DNA from 4 places in the Paenibacillus sp. FSL R5-0713 genome. Region 3 is predicted to be linked to each of the others. Evidence: predicted binding sites of a transcription regulator. Region 3 holds the regulator's gene; each other region holds the start of a gene.
What was found. Region 3 encodes Rex, which represses fermentation and respiration genes when NADH is low (regulators of the CRP and FNR family bind a similar motif). Its sites were predicted from a motif close to TTGTGAAATATTTCACAA; they were not measured.
Positions count from the first base shown of each region.

Region 1: a site for Rex is predicted at 1,567-1,584, ahead of MKZ12_RS15015 (cytochrome ubiquinol oxidase subunit I). Genes of this name have one in related genera too.
Region 2: a site for Rex is predicted at 2,406-2,423, ahead of MKZ12_RS27570 (formate/nitrite transporter family protein). Genes of this name have one in related genera too.
Region 4: a site for Rex is predicted at 2,471-2,488, ahead of nirB (nitrite reductase large subunit NirB). Genes of this name have one in related genera too.

Region 1 is NZ_CP150229.1:3,350,786-3,354,995, reverse strand. It holds gene MKZ12_RS15020 (cytochrome d ubiquinol oxidase subunit II) at 1-73, opposite strand, end outside; gene MKZ12_RS15015 (cytochrome ubiquinol oxidase subunit I) at 73-1,437, opposite strand; gene MKZ12_RS15010 (MFS transporter) at 1,872-3,254, opposite strand; gene MKZ12_RS15005 (LysR family transcriptional regulator) at 3,364-4,210, shown strand, end outside.
Region 2 is NZ_CP150229.1:6,185,840-6,190,049, reverse strand. It holds gene MKZ12_RS27580 (glutathione peroxidase) at 1-295, shown strand, start outside; gene MKZ12_RS27575 (FAD-dependent oxidoreductase) at 799-2,160, shown strand; gene MKZ12_RS27570 (formate/nitrite transporter family protein) at 2,531-3,382, shown strand; gene MKZ12_RS27565 (molybdopterin oxidoreductase family protein) at 3,823-4,210, shown strand, end outside.
Region 3 is NZ_CP150229.1:4,237,427-4,241,636, forward strand. It holds gene MKZ12_RS18765 (DUF5590 domain-containing protein) at 1-125, opposite strand, end outside; gene MKZ12_RS18770 (amidohydrolase) at 165-1,469, opposite strand; gene MKZ12_RS18775 (redox-sensing transcriptional repressor Rex) at 1,456-2,109, opposite strand; gene dinG (ATP-dependent DNA helicase DinG) at 2,329-4,210, opposite strand, start outside.
Region 4 is NZ_CP150229.1:4,798,178-4,802,387, forward strand. It holds gene MKZ12_RS21405 (M42 family metallopeptidase) at 1-847, shown strand, start outside; gene MKZ12_RS21410 (hypothetical protein) at 1,028-1,351, shown strand; gene MKZ12_RS21415 (metal-dependent hydrolase) at 1,594-2,301, opposite strand; gene nirB (nitrite reductase large subunit NirB) at 2,578-4,210, shown strand, end outside.

The sequences.
Region 1 (4,210 bases), 890 kb from region 3:
CAATCGAAGCTACAATAAGATAGCCATACAAGAACAGCCAGAGTACCGATATACCAATTAATTCATAACTCATCAGGCCTGCTCCCCTCCCTTGGCTGATTGATCATGCTTCTCTTTCAACCATTTCTCCATCTCAAGCTCAGCAGAATTGTTATTGAACAAACGTCTCAGCACGAGCACACAGATGACGCCAAGCACGATGTACAGAAGCAAGAAGACGAAAAATAAAATTCGTACACTCGGTGACGAAGTGGCGGCCTCTTCTACGCGCATATAACCTCGGATGATCCAGGGCTGCCGCCCGATCTCTGCATAGAACCAGCCCATCTCAACGGCCAGAAATGCAAGCGGTGCACTGAGTGCAACCATGCGTAGCATCCACTTGTTAAACTGGTTGCGTTTCTTCCAGAACACAAACAGGAAATACAGAGATGAGATCGCAAGCAGTGCGAAACCGATTCCAGCCATCAGATCAAACAAGTAATGCACAAGTAACGGCGGATGCTCATCGGGTGGAAATTCATTCAGCCCGGTTACCTCGGCGTTAAAGTCTCCAAAGGCAAGAAAGCTGAGCACTTTCGGCAAATGGAGAGCACCTATGATTTCATGCTCAGCATTCAGCCATCCTAATAAGATCAGATCCGCGCCGCTTTCCGTCTCGAAATGCCACTCGGCAGCCGCGAGCTTCTCCGGTTGATGCTCAGCCAAAAACTTGGCAGATACATCTCCGGCTAAGGAGTTTAATAAGCTGAAGACCAGAACAACGGCCATCATGAGGTTCAGGCCCTTTTTGTGGTAGGCTGACACCCCTTTTCTCAGCATCGCCAAGGCTGCAATTCCAGCTAACAGAGCAGCTCCTGTCAAATAGGCCGAGCTTAATACATGAAATACTTTGGAGAACGTCGCCGCATTCAGCATTGCTTGTACAGGATTCACTGCCAAGAATTGACCTGCTTCCATGACAAAGCCTTCAGGCTGGTTCATGAATCCATTTACTGTCGTGATAAAGACAGCAGACATCCCTGCCCCGGCAACAACTGGTATAGTCAGCAACCAGTGGATATAAGGATTTTTGAACCGATCCCACGTGTACAAATAAATGCCCAAGAAGATCGCTTCAAAAAAGAACGCGAATACTTCCATAAATAGTGGCAGTGCAATAACATTCCCGGCCAATTTCATAAAATTCGGCCACACCAGTGCCAATTGCAGCGATATCGCTGTACCTGTCACCACACCAACCGCCACAGATATGACAAATCCTCTGGACCACCTCTTTGCCATAAATATGTAATGGTGATCCTTCTTCCGAATACCGATGAACTCTGCAATAGCAATCATCAAAGGTACACCAACACCAAGCGTTGCAAAAATAACGTGGAATCCGAGTGTCAAACCAGTCACCAGTCTGCTCCATAACACCGTATCAATAGCCATTCTTTATGTTGCCTCCTTTCAAAATCTGTTGATTTTTAGTGATAAATATTTGCTTATGATCAGGTCTGCTACTCACTGGTTGCATTTAATATCAGATTAGGACGTTCCTGTAATTCGTGTGTTTAGGATAAGAGAAAATTTTCACAAAGTACGCTACAACGATATGTTGCCACATGTACTTTGCGATTACTCCTGTTGATTCCTGATATTAAATGCATAGAAAATGCTATGCGAGACCTAATAATCAAAATTATTATATCTTTATTTTTACCTAATTCAATCAACGTCACGTCTTCTACCCTAAACGTTCAAGAAAGGATCAACTCTTTCTGACAACTTGGTGAAAAACAAAAAATACACCCAATAGAGCTATTGATTCATTGGGTGTAAACGTGGTATTGCTCGTGGATTCACTATTTTATTTGCTTGCTTATTTACTCTGGACTCACCGCATCTGCCTCGCGGCGTACGCTCATGATGATCAGTGATGCAGCTAATACCGTAAGGATAATTCCAAGCGTCTGAAATCCTGTCACATTGAATGTATCCCCCATAACGATACCAATCAATAACGATGATATGATGGTCCCCAGGTAGCGTGATGTATTAAAAATCCCCGATGAAACACCTATCATTTCTTTGGGTGTGCTTTTGAACAGAGCTGCTTGCATGCCAACCGCGTTTAGACCGTTACTTATGCCAAATAAAGCCAAGGCAACAATGACAACAAAGATTGGAGAAGTTTCATTCATGAATACGATGAGTACAGAGCCAATGGTCATTAACCAAGCTGATACGATTAAAGCTGGCCGTGATCCCGATCTGTCAATCCAGCGCCCTGCGATCGGAGCAATAATGACTGAACATAATCCCAAAGCCAGCATGCTCATTCCTGTATGAACTTCGTTGAGATGACGTACCTGCTTCAAATACGTTGGAACTCCAAAAAAAAGTGCGTAAAACAGGATGTTCACCAGCATGTATTGTACATTCACCCAAGTCATCTCGGGATATATGGCAAACGTTCGCAGAGGGATGAATGGCTTGGCTGCTTTTAATTCATGCCGGATGAACATGACAAGTGTAATTAACCCGATCCCTCCTGTCAGCAGATGCCATGTAGAAATATCTCCTGTAGAATTTACTGACAGTAATCCGATGAGCAGAGTCACCAAAGCTACCGTAAACATCAGGATGCCTGGTGCATCAATTAATGCAAGCCATTGCCGAACCGACATGTGACTAGAGATCGATGGAGAAGACTCGTCCTTCGGAATTGTTTTCCAGGCGAACGCAAAGCTTGCCATGACAAATGGAATATTAACGATGAATATGCTGTGCCAGTCCCACCAATGTATCAATACTCCACCAATAAATGGCCCGATGGCCGCTGCTCCGGAGAGGAATATCGCCAAAGTAGACAATGCGGTGGCTTGCTTGTCAGTCACATTAATTCTTACAATCGCCATTCCGACGGCCACCATCATGCTTGTGCCAATCGATTGAACGATCCGGAATACGATGAGCCACGAAAAACTGGGAGACCACGGAGCTAGCATGGACGATACAAAAACAATAACAAGACCCATGAGGAAGATCTTCCTGCGGCCAAACAAATCACTACACTTGCCCATGACGGGTTGAGCGACAGCACTGGTAATGTAAAATGATAAAATGATCCACGAAACGGCTGTAAAACCAAGTTGGTACACTTGTTGTAGCCTGGAGATTGCCACCGAAATCATGGAGGAATTCAACGGATTCAACATAATTCCGAGTCCCACAGCCAACATCAATCCTTTATTTCGAACGTTCATCAGTGCATCACTCCTTCTTCTGCTGTCATCTTACTTGAAAGTATTCATTTATTCCAACGCATTGTATGTTATGATTTGATGAACTAGAAGGAATGAAGGAATGGTGCAAATGGAGCTTCTTCAACTTAAATATTTCCTGACGGTGGCCCGATGCGAGCATGTTACGGAAGCTGCGGGAAGGCTACATGTTACGCAATCCTCTCTGAGCAAAACGATACAACGATTAGAGGAAGACCTGGGAGTCCCTTTATTTGATCGAATCGGAAGAAAGCTGCGACTAAACGACTTTGGAAGAACATTTCTTCAGCGAACTGAAAAAGCCCTATTTGAATTGGAACAAGGAAAGCGGGAAATCGCTGACCTCTCCAACAAAGATCAGGGTATACTGCAATTGGCGGTAACTACGGCAAGTACTTTGCCAGGTATACTACGAGAATTTCGCAAAAATCAACCGGACATTCAGTTTCATGTACAAATGGTTTCGTTAGAAAACATGTCCAGGCTTCTATATCGGGGCGAGGTGGATTTTGGTCTCTCCTCCCCTCCGATTCAAGGTGACGACATCGAATGTCAGATACTTTATGACGATCCGATCGTAGTCGCTGTTCCTATGGGTCATCGATATGCAGAACGAAGCAGCATTCAACTAGCCGAGCTTAAGGACGAGTCGTTTGTTGGGGTAAAACAAGGCTATGGTGTTCGTGATATGGTAGATTCTACATGTCAATCCGCTGGTTTTGTACCGAAGTATGTGTATGAAGGTGATGAGCCTGCACGATTAACAGCCCTTGTTGAAGCGGAGATCGGTCTTGCATTTATACCAAGCACAGCCAGAAACCCGCATGAACGCATTAGATATCTTCAGGTAGAGGAACATAGACTCGTTCGGGAAATCGCTCTACTTTCACATAAAAACAGGTATATTTCCAAAGCCGCTTTAGAGTTTCGCGGCGTGG
Region 2 (4,210 bases), 1.9 Mb from region 3:
TTGTAACCAGTTTGGAGGGCAGGAGCCAGGTACAAGCGAGGAAGCCGAGTCATTTTGCCAGATTAACTATGGTGTGAATTTCCCGGTGTTTGCGAAGGTAGATGTGAATGGTGAGGATACACATCCCCTGTTCCAATACCTCAAGGAGCAACAACCTGGCGCAGGTGAAACGAGCGACATCCAATGGAACTTTACCAAGTTCCTTGTTAACCGTGAAGGTGAAGTGGTCGGTCGTCTTGAACCGAAAGAATCTCCGGAGACAATGATCGCAGATATTGAGAAATTGCTCGGTTAAACCATGATTGTTTGAGAAGCCTGTCCTTGCATGTGCAAGGACAGGCTTCTTTGATTATTTTATATACGTGGCTTGTTAGAGAGGAGAAACATCCGTTTTAATCATATCGGGTGTGGAGAATGGGCAGGAGCAGCAGAGCAGCATAGGGGATATTTCCTGCAGTTCTCATCAGGGGGACTTCAAGCGAGACAGGAACCACGCAGAGTACGACAAACATTGAACGACAAGGAGTTGCGGTAGCCATTTGCATAGCATAAACCAACCTAAATTCGGGGACAATGAAATCAATACAATGAAGGGAAGAAAGGCTTAAAATAAAGCGAGTGACCTCCTTCGACAATTTTTTTTTGCTCAACCTATTGCAATGTGAAAAAGATCACATTATAATGAGTGTATAAAGTGAAATAAATCACATACACAGTCTCGAACAGGAAGTGAAATATTTCACAACTATAATAACGTTATATTCAAACTCATTTATATATTTCGAGGAGGAACTTTTAATGAAAATCGCAGTTATCGGATGTACACATGCAGGGACCGCAGCCATCGTAAATACCGCCAAATTGTACCCGGATGCTACCATTACCGTGTATGAGCGCAATGACAACATCTCCTTCCTATCTTGTGGCATTGCGCTCTACGTAGGTGGGGTTGTGAAAGATCCTGACGGCTTGTTTTATTCTTCGCCTAATCAGTTGGCAGAGCTTGGTGTTGAAACCAAGATGCTTCATGAAGTTACAGCAGTTGATGCCAAAGGCCATACCCTTCAGGCTAAAAACCTGCAAACCGGGGAAGAATTTGAAGATACGTTTGACAAACTGATCGTGACCACTGGTTCATGGCCTGTCGTTCCGAAGCTTGAAGGCATTGAGATGGACAACATTTTACTTTGTAAAAATTACAATCATTCCAACACAATTATTGAAAAAGCCAAAGATGCCAAACGTGTTACCGTTGTAGGTGCCGGATATATCGGCGTTGAATTGGTGGAAGCTTTCCAGATGAACGGCAAGGAAGTTACCCTGATCGACAGTGTGGACCGGATTTTGAACAAATATCTGGATCCTGAGTTCACAGATGCAATTGAAGATACGCTGACTGGACGCGGCATCAAGCTGGCTCTCGGTCAAACGGTACAGAAGTTTACTGGAGAGAATGGCAAAGTGACCAAGGTGATTACGTCCAAAGGAGAGTTCGAAACCGATCTGGTTATTCTCTGCATTGGTTTCCGTCCAAATACCGAGCTGCTCAAAGGCCAAGTGGATATGCTGCCAAACGGCGCAATCATCGTGGATAAATATATGCAAACGAGTCAAAAAGACGTCTTCGCTGCGGGTGACAGCTGCGCCATTCATTACAACCCGACAGGTAAAGCATCTTACATTCCACTCGCGACTAACGCCGTGCGGATGGGTACACTCGTAGCCCGTAACCTGGTTCGTCCTACGACACCGTATATGGGTACACAAGGAACATCGGGTATCAAAATATATGAGCAAAATATTGCTGGTACGGGGATGACGGAAACGTCTGCTGCTGACGAAGGTCTGATTGTGGAGTCGGTAGTACTGGAAGACAGCTATCGTCCGGAGTTCATGCCAACGGCGGAGAAACTGTTGCTCAAAGTGGTATATGAGCAGGCTACTCGTCGGATCGTTGGAGCACAGGTGATGTCCCAGGTTGATCTGACCCAATCGATTAATACGATCTCGGTCTGCATCCAAAACAATATGACCGTAGATGAGCTGGCCTTCATCGACTTCTTCTTCCAGCCACACTACAACAAACCGTGGAACTTCCTGAACACGGCGGGTCTGCAAGCATTGCCACCGGTAGAAGTAAAAGCACCAGCAATGGTGTAAGGAAGCAGAATCCATGCTAAGCATGAGCATGACAGACGACATACGAGGATAAGTCAGGGTTGTCCGAAAATGCGACATGTACAATAACTGCCGAGCTTACGAAACAAGGCAGACGATCATAAAGGAAAAGGAAGACTGGCGAGTATATCGTCAGTCTTTTTGTGATTTTTTTTAAAAATAGACCTTAATATACTCTTGCTGTCATAACTTCGAAGACGATCTTAAAAGCATATTTTTAAATTACATTGTGATAATTTGCACAAAGTTTCGTGCTAGACCCATATACAATTGAGATATGGCATTCAACGTATCAACAAAGAAGTTCAGGTGTTTTATTCCACGAAGAACAATGAAGGAGAGGATGAATGATATGGCAGCAAAAACACCTCTTGAGGTTGCTCAATATACGGCGCAAACAGGCATGAAGAAGGCTCAAAATCCGGTGTCTTCTGTACTGGTGCTTAGTTTTCTGGCAGGTGCTTTTATTGCGCTGGGTTTTCTACTGGATATTCGGGTGATTGCATCTGCGCCGGCAGAGTGGGGAAGCTTGGTTAATCTGATCGGTGCGGCGGTGTTCCCGGTTGGATTGATGCTAGTACTCATAGGTGGTGGAGAGCTGCTGACAGGTAACATGATGGCTGTTCCGCTCGCGACGATTGCTCGAAAGTTATCCGTAGGTAGCATGTTGAAAAATCTAACATTAGTGACGATTGGTAACTTTGTTGGAGCTTTGTTTGTCGCGTACGCGTTTGGACATGTACTTGGTCTGACTGGAGAGGGGGTATATCTGGCTAAAGTGGTGGATATGGCTGGTCACAAGTTGCATGACGGATTCCTGCAGGCTTTTATCTCCGGTATCGGCTGTAACTGGTTGGTCGCGTTGGCCGTGTGGCTATCTTATGCATCGGATACGATGAGTGGCAAGGTACTGGGCATTTGGTTTCCAACGATGGCGTTTGTGGCCATTGGATTCCAGCACGTTGTGGCTAATATGTTCCTTATCCCGGCGGCAATCTTTGAAGGGCATTATTCGTGGGGCCAATATGTAATGAATTTCATTCCGGTATGGCTTGGGAATCTGACTGGAGGTGCTCTGTTTGTAGCTGCAGCCTATTGGGTGGTGTACCTGCGCCAAGCTGAGCCTAAAGTGAAACCAGAGGTAGCGACGTCAATTGAACCTGTGGAGACGGAGGCTAGAGTGATGTTGAGCAAGCAGGCGTAGCGGAATAACATTACAATGCACGACCCGAAACTTGTGCTTCATATCACTTAGAAGTGAAGAGGATTCTGATCTTGCTCCGTTTCATGGCGAAGATGCTGTGAAGGAGCAGGTCGGAGTCTTTTTTGTGGTGTCTTTGTTCGATTTTAACGCAAAATAAATTCGCCATGAAAAGGTTCGGGGGAACGAAACCTGTTCATGGCGAATTTCGGGAGTGGTCCATGATATGGCATGAGGAGGAAGTGGGGAAACACTAGCCTAATGCCTTGTTTTTAATTTACCCCTGAATTCTGAAGTTGAATCAATTGGCATAACATTTTTTTAAAAATATTTTGAAGCCGCTATAGCGGTGAATATGAAGCAAAAAAATACTGCTCTCTTTACGTGATAACCTCGAAGAAGATATGATATAGGGATAGCTTTTGAAGAGGGGGAGCCATACGATGATCGATCAGGAGAATGGGGTATTTGCAGCGGTATGCCCGCTCGATTGTCCAGACACTTGTGGTCTGTTACTACATAAAGAGAACGGTAAAATTGTGAAGGTGGCAGGCAATCCGGACCATCCGATAACCAAGGGTGCCATTTGTAATAAAGTTAGAAATATGACGGAGCGGGTATATCACCCCGAGCGTCTGCAATATCCGATGAGACGTGTTGGAGCCAAGGGTGAAGGCAAGTTCGAACGAATCAGTTGGGATGAAGCAATCAGGGAGATTACGACCAAGTTCACTGCATTGTCCGAGACCTACGGATCGGAAAGCATCCTGCCCTACAGCTTCTACGGTAACATGGGCATTCTCGGCGTAGACGGCATGGATCGACGGTTCT
Region 3 (4,210 bases):
TGTATGGCGAGCGCTTCTTCCTTACGCTGGTCCTGTGTGACATACACGTAATAACGCTGAAGTCCAAACAGAATCAGAACTAGTGCAAGCAGCGAAATCCATATCCACTTCTTTTTTTTCTTCAAAAGCCGAACTTCCTTTCCCTATGATGCTCCGCAATGCAATTAACGAGCAAGCAAACCATCAAATGCCAATTGAGACTCACGCAAAATGCGTTCTTCATCCAGCGTCAGACATTCGCCATGTTTAACCACTTGTTTCCCATCTACCCATACGTGCTCCACATCTTTGGCAGAGGCTGAATAAATCGTATGCGAGATCAGGTCTGTATGTGGGTAGAAGTGTGCCTGTTCAATGTCCAGGGCGATGAAATCAGCCTTCATGCCTACCTGAAGCGCACCGGTATTGTTCAGGAAGATGGATTTAGCACCATATGAAGTTCCGAGTAGTAACGCTTCGCCCGCTGGCACGGCAGTCGGATCACCAGACACACCTTTGTGAATCAATGCAGCCAGTCTCATTTCTTCAAACATATCCAGGTTGTTGTTGCTTGCCGGTCCGTCGGTTCCGAGTGACACGGTAACTCCTGCTTTCAGTAACGCAGGTACCCGCGCAACACCGGAAGCGAGTTTCAGGTTACTTCCCGGGTTATGGGATACAGCCACATCATGGCGGGCCAAAATTTCAATCTCTTCATCATTTAGATGCACCGCATGTGCTACCAGGGATGGACGGGAGAAAAAGCCCAGTTTCTCCAGATGTGCCACAGGACGCAGTCCATAGTCTGTAACGTTCTGCTCCACTTCACGAAGCGTTTCCGACATATGTGTATGCAGAGGAAGGTTAAGATCATTTGCGACTTGTACAAGCTTCTCTATGTAGTCAGGAGGGCATGTATATGGTGCGTGTGGCGAGATTACGGTTGTGATGCGACCATCTGCCTGTCCATTCCACTCACGCGCAAACGCTGCCGACTCCTCCAGCTTCCGCAATTGCTCTTCTTCCGAGCACAGTCCTATTACACCACGTGCCAGTGCTGCTCTAACGCCGGATTGTTCCACAACTTTGGCAACCTGATCCATGTGATCATACATGTCCAGGAAAGCTGTAGTTCCGCCTTTCAACATTTCAAGCACGGATAGCGAAGTTCCCCAATATACGTCTTGAGAAGTCATTTTTGCTTCCATCGGCCACATTTTTTCCTGCAACCATACTTGTAACGCAAGATCGTCCCCGTGTCCTCTGAGCAACGACATCGCTGCATGACCATGCGTATTGATCAGACCCGGCAGGAAGAACAATCCTTTTCCATCCACTTTGGTACAATTTTCGTCTCCATCCGGCAATGTCTCACCAATATGCACAATCTTGTCATTCTCGACAACCATGTATCCATGAACCACGTTCCATGTAGTGCCTTCATTAACGGCAAATTTGCCGTTGTGAATTACCCATCTATTTGTTGTCATCTTCCTCGTCGTCCTTTCCAGTCTCCAAGTAATAGGCCAAACTAAGCAGATCCGTTGTAAAGTCAGCATGGTGAATGCGGATATGTGGCGGTGTTTTTAGAATAGTTGGTGCAAAATTAAGAATCGCTTCGATTCCCGACTCAATAAGTTGATCGGCTACATTTTGAGCTTCCGTATCCGGAACTGTAATAATTCCGATGCGGATGTTATCTGTCTTAACCGCTTCCGTCAATTCATTCATTGGTTTTACCGTCAAACTGTTGATTTGACTACCAATCTTCGGTCCATATGCATCGAATACAGCAACAATCTTCATGTTGTCTTTCAGATATGCGTTGTAGTTGGACAAGGCCTGTCCCAGGTTACCCGCACCTACCAAAGCTACATTAATTTGCTGATCAATTTTGAGAATGTGACGAATTTTCTCGATCAAATAGGATACATCATACCCGATCCCTTTTCGACCAAAATCACCGAAGTAAGCCAGGTCTTTTCGAATTTGGGCCGGATTCAGATCCAGCCTCTGTCCAAGCTCTTGAGAAGAAACAGTAGCCACCTCACGCTGATGCAACTCGTTCAAATAGCGCAAGTATACAGGCAGACGTCGTACCACCGCTTCCGAAATTTTATCCGATTTCATTCTTGCTCCCCCTTACCAATGCCACGATAAAATAATAGATGAAAAGATGAGCATTCTGTATAAACTCAAAGATAGACGTGACATTTTATACAGAATGCTCTTTGTAATTTAGGTTATAAGTTCTTACGTGCAACTGCTTTAATCGGATACGGAAATATCTAATAAAGTTTAACGCCAAACGATAGTGTCATGCAATGATATAACAAACAAAATCAACCATTATTCTTGTTCATTAACAGGTTTTTCTAACCACTCGGTAATCCGTGGAACCATCTGCTCCGTGAGCATATGCTCCATTTTGGGACCAGGTAATGAATATAAAAAGAATTTGCCATAGTACGCTTCGATCACACGTGTATCATAAACAATGACAATACCTCTGTCCTTCGCTGTTCGCACCAATCGGCCAAATCCTTGCTTGAAGCGAATGACCGCTTGCGGCACAGACAGTTTCATGAATGGATTTTTCTTTTGCTCCTGGAGCAATTCACTCTTGGCTTCAACCAACGGATGATTCGGCGGCTGGAAAGGCAGACGCACAATAGCGAGACAGGTCAGTGCTTCTCCCGGGATATCTACACCCTCCCAGAAGCTGCTTGTGCCCAAGAGTACCGTAGCTTTGGCATCCTGGAACCTGCGAGTCAACTTGGAGCGGCTTCCACTGTCCACACCTTGACCCAACAAAGAGATGTCGTTACCAGACAGTGCCTCCTTCAGTGGATCATAGACCTGTCGCAGCATCTTGTATGAAGTAAACAGAACCATCATGCGTCCACGCGTGGCAATTGCGGTCTCTGCGAGTGATTGCACCAGCATATTGACAAAGTGCGCATCACCCACACTGCCTTTCACACTCGGGAAATCACGCGGAATCACTAGAAGTGCCTGATCACGATAATTAAAAGGTGATGGCAGCATCGACGTTAACAGCCGATTATTCTCAGAGGCTTCCTGTAAGCCAAGCTGCTCAATCATGAACTGGAATGACTTATCTACAGAGAGCGTAGCCGATGTAAGCACAACACTTTTCTTTTTATCAAAGAACAAATCCTTCAGTTGTGCACTGACATCGACAGGTACGGCGTACAGTTGAAGAGATTTACTGCGGAACTGACCGCTGGCTTCCATCCAGTACACCGTTTTGGCATCATCCATACGCATGAAGAATCGCAGATTCTCCTTCAATGTGGTCAGATCTTTCAGCAGTCCTGTAATGTCCGTAATCAGACTATCCGATTGATAATCATCCTGATCCTCTTTCACCTCAAGCAGCAATTTGTCCCCTTTGCGAACCAAATCGCCCAGAGTCACATAGATCTGGTTCTCCAGATCCTGCAACTCCTGCCATTTCGCAGGTTTCTGAGATGCCTTCAGGCGCAGGGAAAATTGCCCTGTCTCTCCCGGTGAAGCATCACTTCGTTCAGGCAAAAGACCGAACAGGGCATCGCTCATACGATCCCAAAGCTCCTTCACCTCAACAGCCAGCGGGAACATCTGATCCACCATGGAGCCCCATTGCACCGAATTTTCATGCCCGGATAACTGCGAACGAAGCATAGGCAATTGTCCATTACGACTGTCTTTGAACAGACGGGTCAGGGTATGAACCAACGTGAAGTATTTCATATGCATTCCAAGATGTTTACCCGCTACATCCTCGAGATGATGGGCCTCATCGATCACAAGACTCTCATAGGCTGGCAACAACTGATGTGCTGCTTTGACATCCGTAAACAATTTGGAGTGATTGGTTATTACGATATCAGACAACCCGGCCTCATGTTTGGCGCGATGATAGAAACATTTGCGGAACCATGGGCAGGATCTTCCCAGACAGGACTCGGATTCGCTCTGTACCGTCTCCCAGAAGTCGCCTCCGCGTCCGCTAAGGTTAAGCTCCTCATCATCTCCAGTTTCAGTCTGTGTGAGCCACACGATCATCTGAGCGGCTGTGAAATAATCCTCTTTGGGCGTGGCGAATTCACGTTTATTGATTTTGTGTTCAAATTTGCGCAGGCACAGGTAATGTCCACGTCCTTTGAAGACAGCAGCCTTAAACGGAAACGGAACCACTTGGGTCAACATCGGAATATCTCGCTCT
Region 4 (4,210 bases), 560 kb from region 3:
CATTACCGAAACAGGTATGATCAAATTCCGTCCACTGGGTGGATGGTGGAGTCAGGCTGTACTTTCTCAACGATTGGAAATCATCACACCTGATCGTCGGATTACCGGAGTTGTAGGTTCCACACCTACACACTTGCTGGACGAGTCCCAGCGGAACAAACCTGTTGATCTGAATTCCATGTATCTCGATATTGGAGCAGACAACCGTGCCGAAGCAGAATCCTGGGGCATTCATCCAGGGATGCAGATTGTGCCAATCTGTGAATTCACGCCGATGGCGAACCCGAAAAAAATCATGGCCAAAGCGTGGGATAATCGTTACGGCGTAGGTCTTGCACTTGAACTGGTTGAAGCGTTACACAAGGAAAAACTGCCAAACACACTTTATGCTGGTGCAACGGTTCAGGAAGAACTGGGGCTTCGCGGTGCACGTACGGCGGCCAATCTGATTCAGCCTGATATCTTCTTCGCGCTTGACTGTAGCGCGGCGAATGATATGACAGGTGACAAACAGTCATTTGGACATATCGGAGAAGGAGCATTACTTCGTATTTTTGACCCGGGTATGTTCACTCATCGCGGAATGGTGGAATATGTTCAAGATACGGCTTCATCGAATCAGATCAAAATGCAGTATTTCATCTCACCAGGCGGTACTGATGCAGGTCAAGTTCACCTGAGCGGCATTGGTGTGCCCTCAACAGTGATTGGGATCTGTGCACGTTATATCCATACCTCTTCTTCCATCATTCATACGGATGACTACGATGCGGCCAAAGAATTGATTGTAAAACTCGTTAAAGGTCTTGATCGGACAACGATGAATACCATTATTGATAACGCGTAGTTCAGTTACATGGAAAACACTTAAATAATTATGCCTGAAAGAGATGTCCCGTCAGACCGGGATGTCTCTTTTTTTGGTTTAATCAACTAGATTAATAGGTCGAACATTATGGAGAATGCCACATAAGATATACGATAATGGAAGATCAATAACCAAACACCAACCAGTGGGGGACCTGTTATGGCAGTGGGAAGAAACGGAAAATCGAATAAAGGTTCTAACAAAAAACCAAACGCTGCTAATACCCTCCTTAATGGAAACCTCAAGGGAAAAAATCTCGAATTGATTGTAGCAGCGCTATTGGTGAGCGGAAAGTTGAGAGTGGATGCTGTCACGTTGTTTCGTGAGGCTACATTGGTTGTGGAATTGGTTGGTCAATATAAAACACTTCGAAAGGTCACACCCTCCAATTCAGACAAACTGGTACAATTCCTGGATGAAACCGGCGGCGATATGACGCTGAATGATGTTATACAGGCATTTCAACAGAGAATCAATTCCTAATCGCCAAGAAATGAGGTGGACATCATGTCCGAGTTTGACGGAACCGGGTTTGCCGAACTGTTAATTGTGCTTATTCTTGTTGTTTTATTTGTTTATGGCTCTACTGACATCGGAACACTCACTGGCTCACCTACTTCAACCTGATCTTATTGTAAGTCCTAACAGTAAAAATCGCAGCATCTGGAGAAAATGAACACATCAAAATGCCAATCCGATTCACCGGACTGGCATTTTATGTATCATTACAGAAATAATGGCGAGAACGCAAACCACGCCAAAATAAGGGTAAGCACAATGCAGACATTCTCTACAACGGCTCCATGTTTGGTTCCTGTGCTCATCAGATTGGCTCGTATGCGCCACTTGAGCGGTGGTAACGGACGAATGCCACGATTGGTTAATGAATCGGCCAACAGGTGCATGGCATACGCCGTACCTCCTGCTACCCAGATTTCCGGCCCCTGCTGTTGCGAGGTGCTGTAAAGTAAACCAGCCCAGACCGCAGTTCCATACAAGGTATGCGTCAACCCCCTATGCGTTAGTGTGGTGCACAGCATAAGCAGGCTGCCTGCAATCAGATTCCACGGAGCAAATGCGTGGCCGTAGAACACCAGGCCGAGTCCAATGGTGAACATCAACACTTTGCGAAGAGAACGCGAAGGCAGGAATGACACGAGTGCAATGAGAATTGCAAGCAGCAGGTTCCATGGTTTGGCATGAACATAGAAGTACACAAACACAGCTGTCGGCAAAAGAACGGTCTGTAACAGCCTGATGAGACTGTTAGGCAAGGCTCTCGATACCAGCAGCGAATTCGGCTCATCGATGTCAGGCAATAACGAACCAATCAGAGCAACCGTAACTGCGGGTGCAGTCACCGGCATACCAGCCAATTGAAGTACAGATAGCGAAACGCCTGTCCCGATAATCAGGTGGGATCTTCCCATCATGATGCAAAAACGTCCTTTCGAAGAAATAGGGAACATACATAGCCCACTTTTGATAGTACAACGAAACCAAAACAAGAACAATAGTTCGTATTTCTTATTTATATAAAAATAAATATCACTTTCTGTGATGGGGCTCACACTATTAAATTTATGACTCTTCTATCTTTATTAGTGAATTAAATCACATAAATTATCGTCAACACCTTGTATAATTTCAAATATAAACCACTAAAATTGCAGGTAATGTACAGCGTCTATTCAAGGAGGCATACACACATGAACGGAAAAAAAGAGAAACTCGTTATCATTGGTAACGGTATGGCAGGAATCAGTACCGTCGAACAAATTTTGAAATTAACTACGCGATTTGATATTACCGTTTTTGGCACAGAGCCCTATCCTAACTACAACCGCATTATGTTGTCATATGTACTGGAAGGCAGTAAAACACTGGATGACATCGTGCTGAATGATCTCCACTGGTATGAAGATTATGGTATTACACTCCATACTGGAACAACTGTAGCCCGAATTGATTCGGATACACTTGAGGTCATTACGGAGGATGGAACTCGCTTTCCTTATGACAAAATTATCATTGCAACAGGCTCCAACTCCTTCATTCTCCCCGTACCGGGGCATGACAAAGAAGGTGTCGTTGGTTTCCGTGATATCGCCGATTGTAACGTCATGCTCGACGCTGCTAAACAGTACAAACGAGCGGCCGTGATCGGGGGCGGACTGCTGGGTCTTGAAGCGGCCAAAGGTCTGGTACAACTTGGCATGGAGGTTACCGTAGTACATCTGATGGAAGATCTGATGGAGCGTCAGCTTGATCCGCAAGCTTCAGCCATGTTAAAGGCAGAATTGGAGCGTCAGGGTATCCGGTTCAAAATGGGCGCACAGACTTCCGAACTGCTTGGCGGTGAACGGGTTGAAGGCATTCGTTTTGCCGATGATTCCGTACTGAATGTTGACTTCGTGGTCATGGCTGTAGGGATCAAACCGAATACAGCTGTAGCCCGTGAAAGCGGTATGGAAGTGAACCGGGGTATTGTTGTGAATGACTACATGCAGACTTCCCTTGAGAATGTCTATTCGGTTGGGGAATGTACAGAGCACCGAGGGGTATGCTACGGCCTCGTTGCCCCATTGTTCGAGCAAGGCATGATTCTCGCGAAACATATCTGCGGTGTGGAGACCGCTCCGTATGAAGGCTCTGTAGTATCAACGAAATTGAAAATTTCGGGTGTGGACGTCTTTTCAACTGGTGAATTCATCGACAGTCCGGAGCACACCGTCATTTCGCATAAAGACGACTGGAAACGGACCTACAAAAAAATTCTGCTCCGCGATAATAAAATGGTTGGTGCTGTTCTATTCGGTGACATTACGGATTCTGCCGAATTGCAGAAGTTAATCAAACATCAGACTGAAATGACTGAAGAACTGTATAGCTCACTCATGGGTACAGGTTGCGGCGGTCATAAGAAAACAACCTCTGTTGAAACGATGCCGGAAGACGAAATCGTCTGCGGATGTAACGGGGTCACTAAAGGAACGATTGTTGATGTCATTACCAACCAGGGCCTCACTACTGTAGATGAAATCAAAGCCTGTACGGGTGCAACACGCTCTTGCGGTGGATGTAAGCCGGTTGTGGAACAGATTCTGCAATATGTGCTTGGAGACAGCTTCAGCAGTGGAGCCAAACAGGGCATATGCGGATGTACTTCCATGGGACGGGATGAGATTGTAGCCGAGATTCGTGCAAAAGGATTACAAACGACCAAAGAAGTCATGAATGTACTCGGATGGAGTCAGCCTGAAGGTTGTTCCAAATGTCGCCCGGCAATCAACTATTATCTTGGCATGATTGCACCGGACACGCATGAAGACGAGAAGGAAT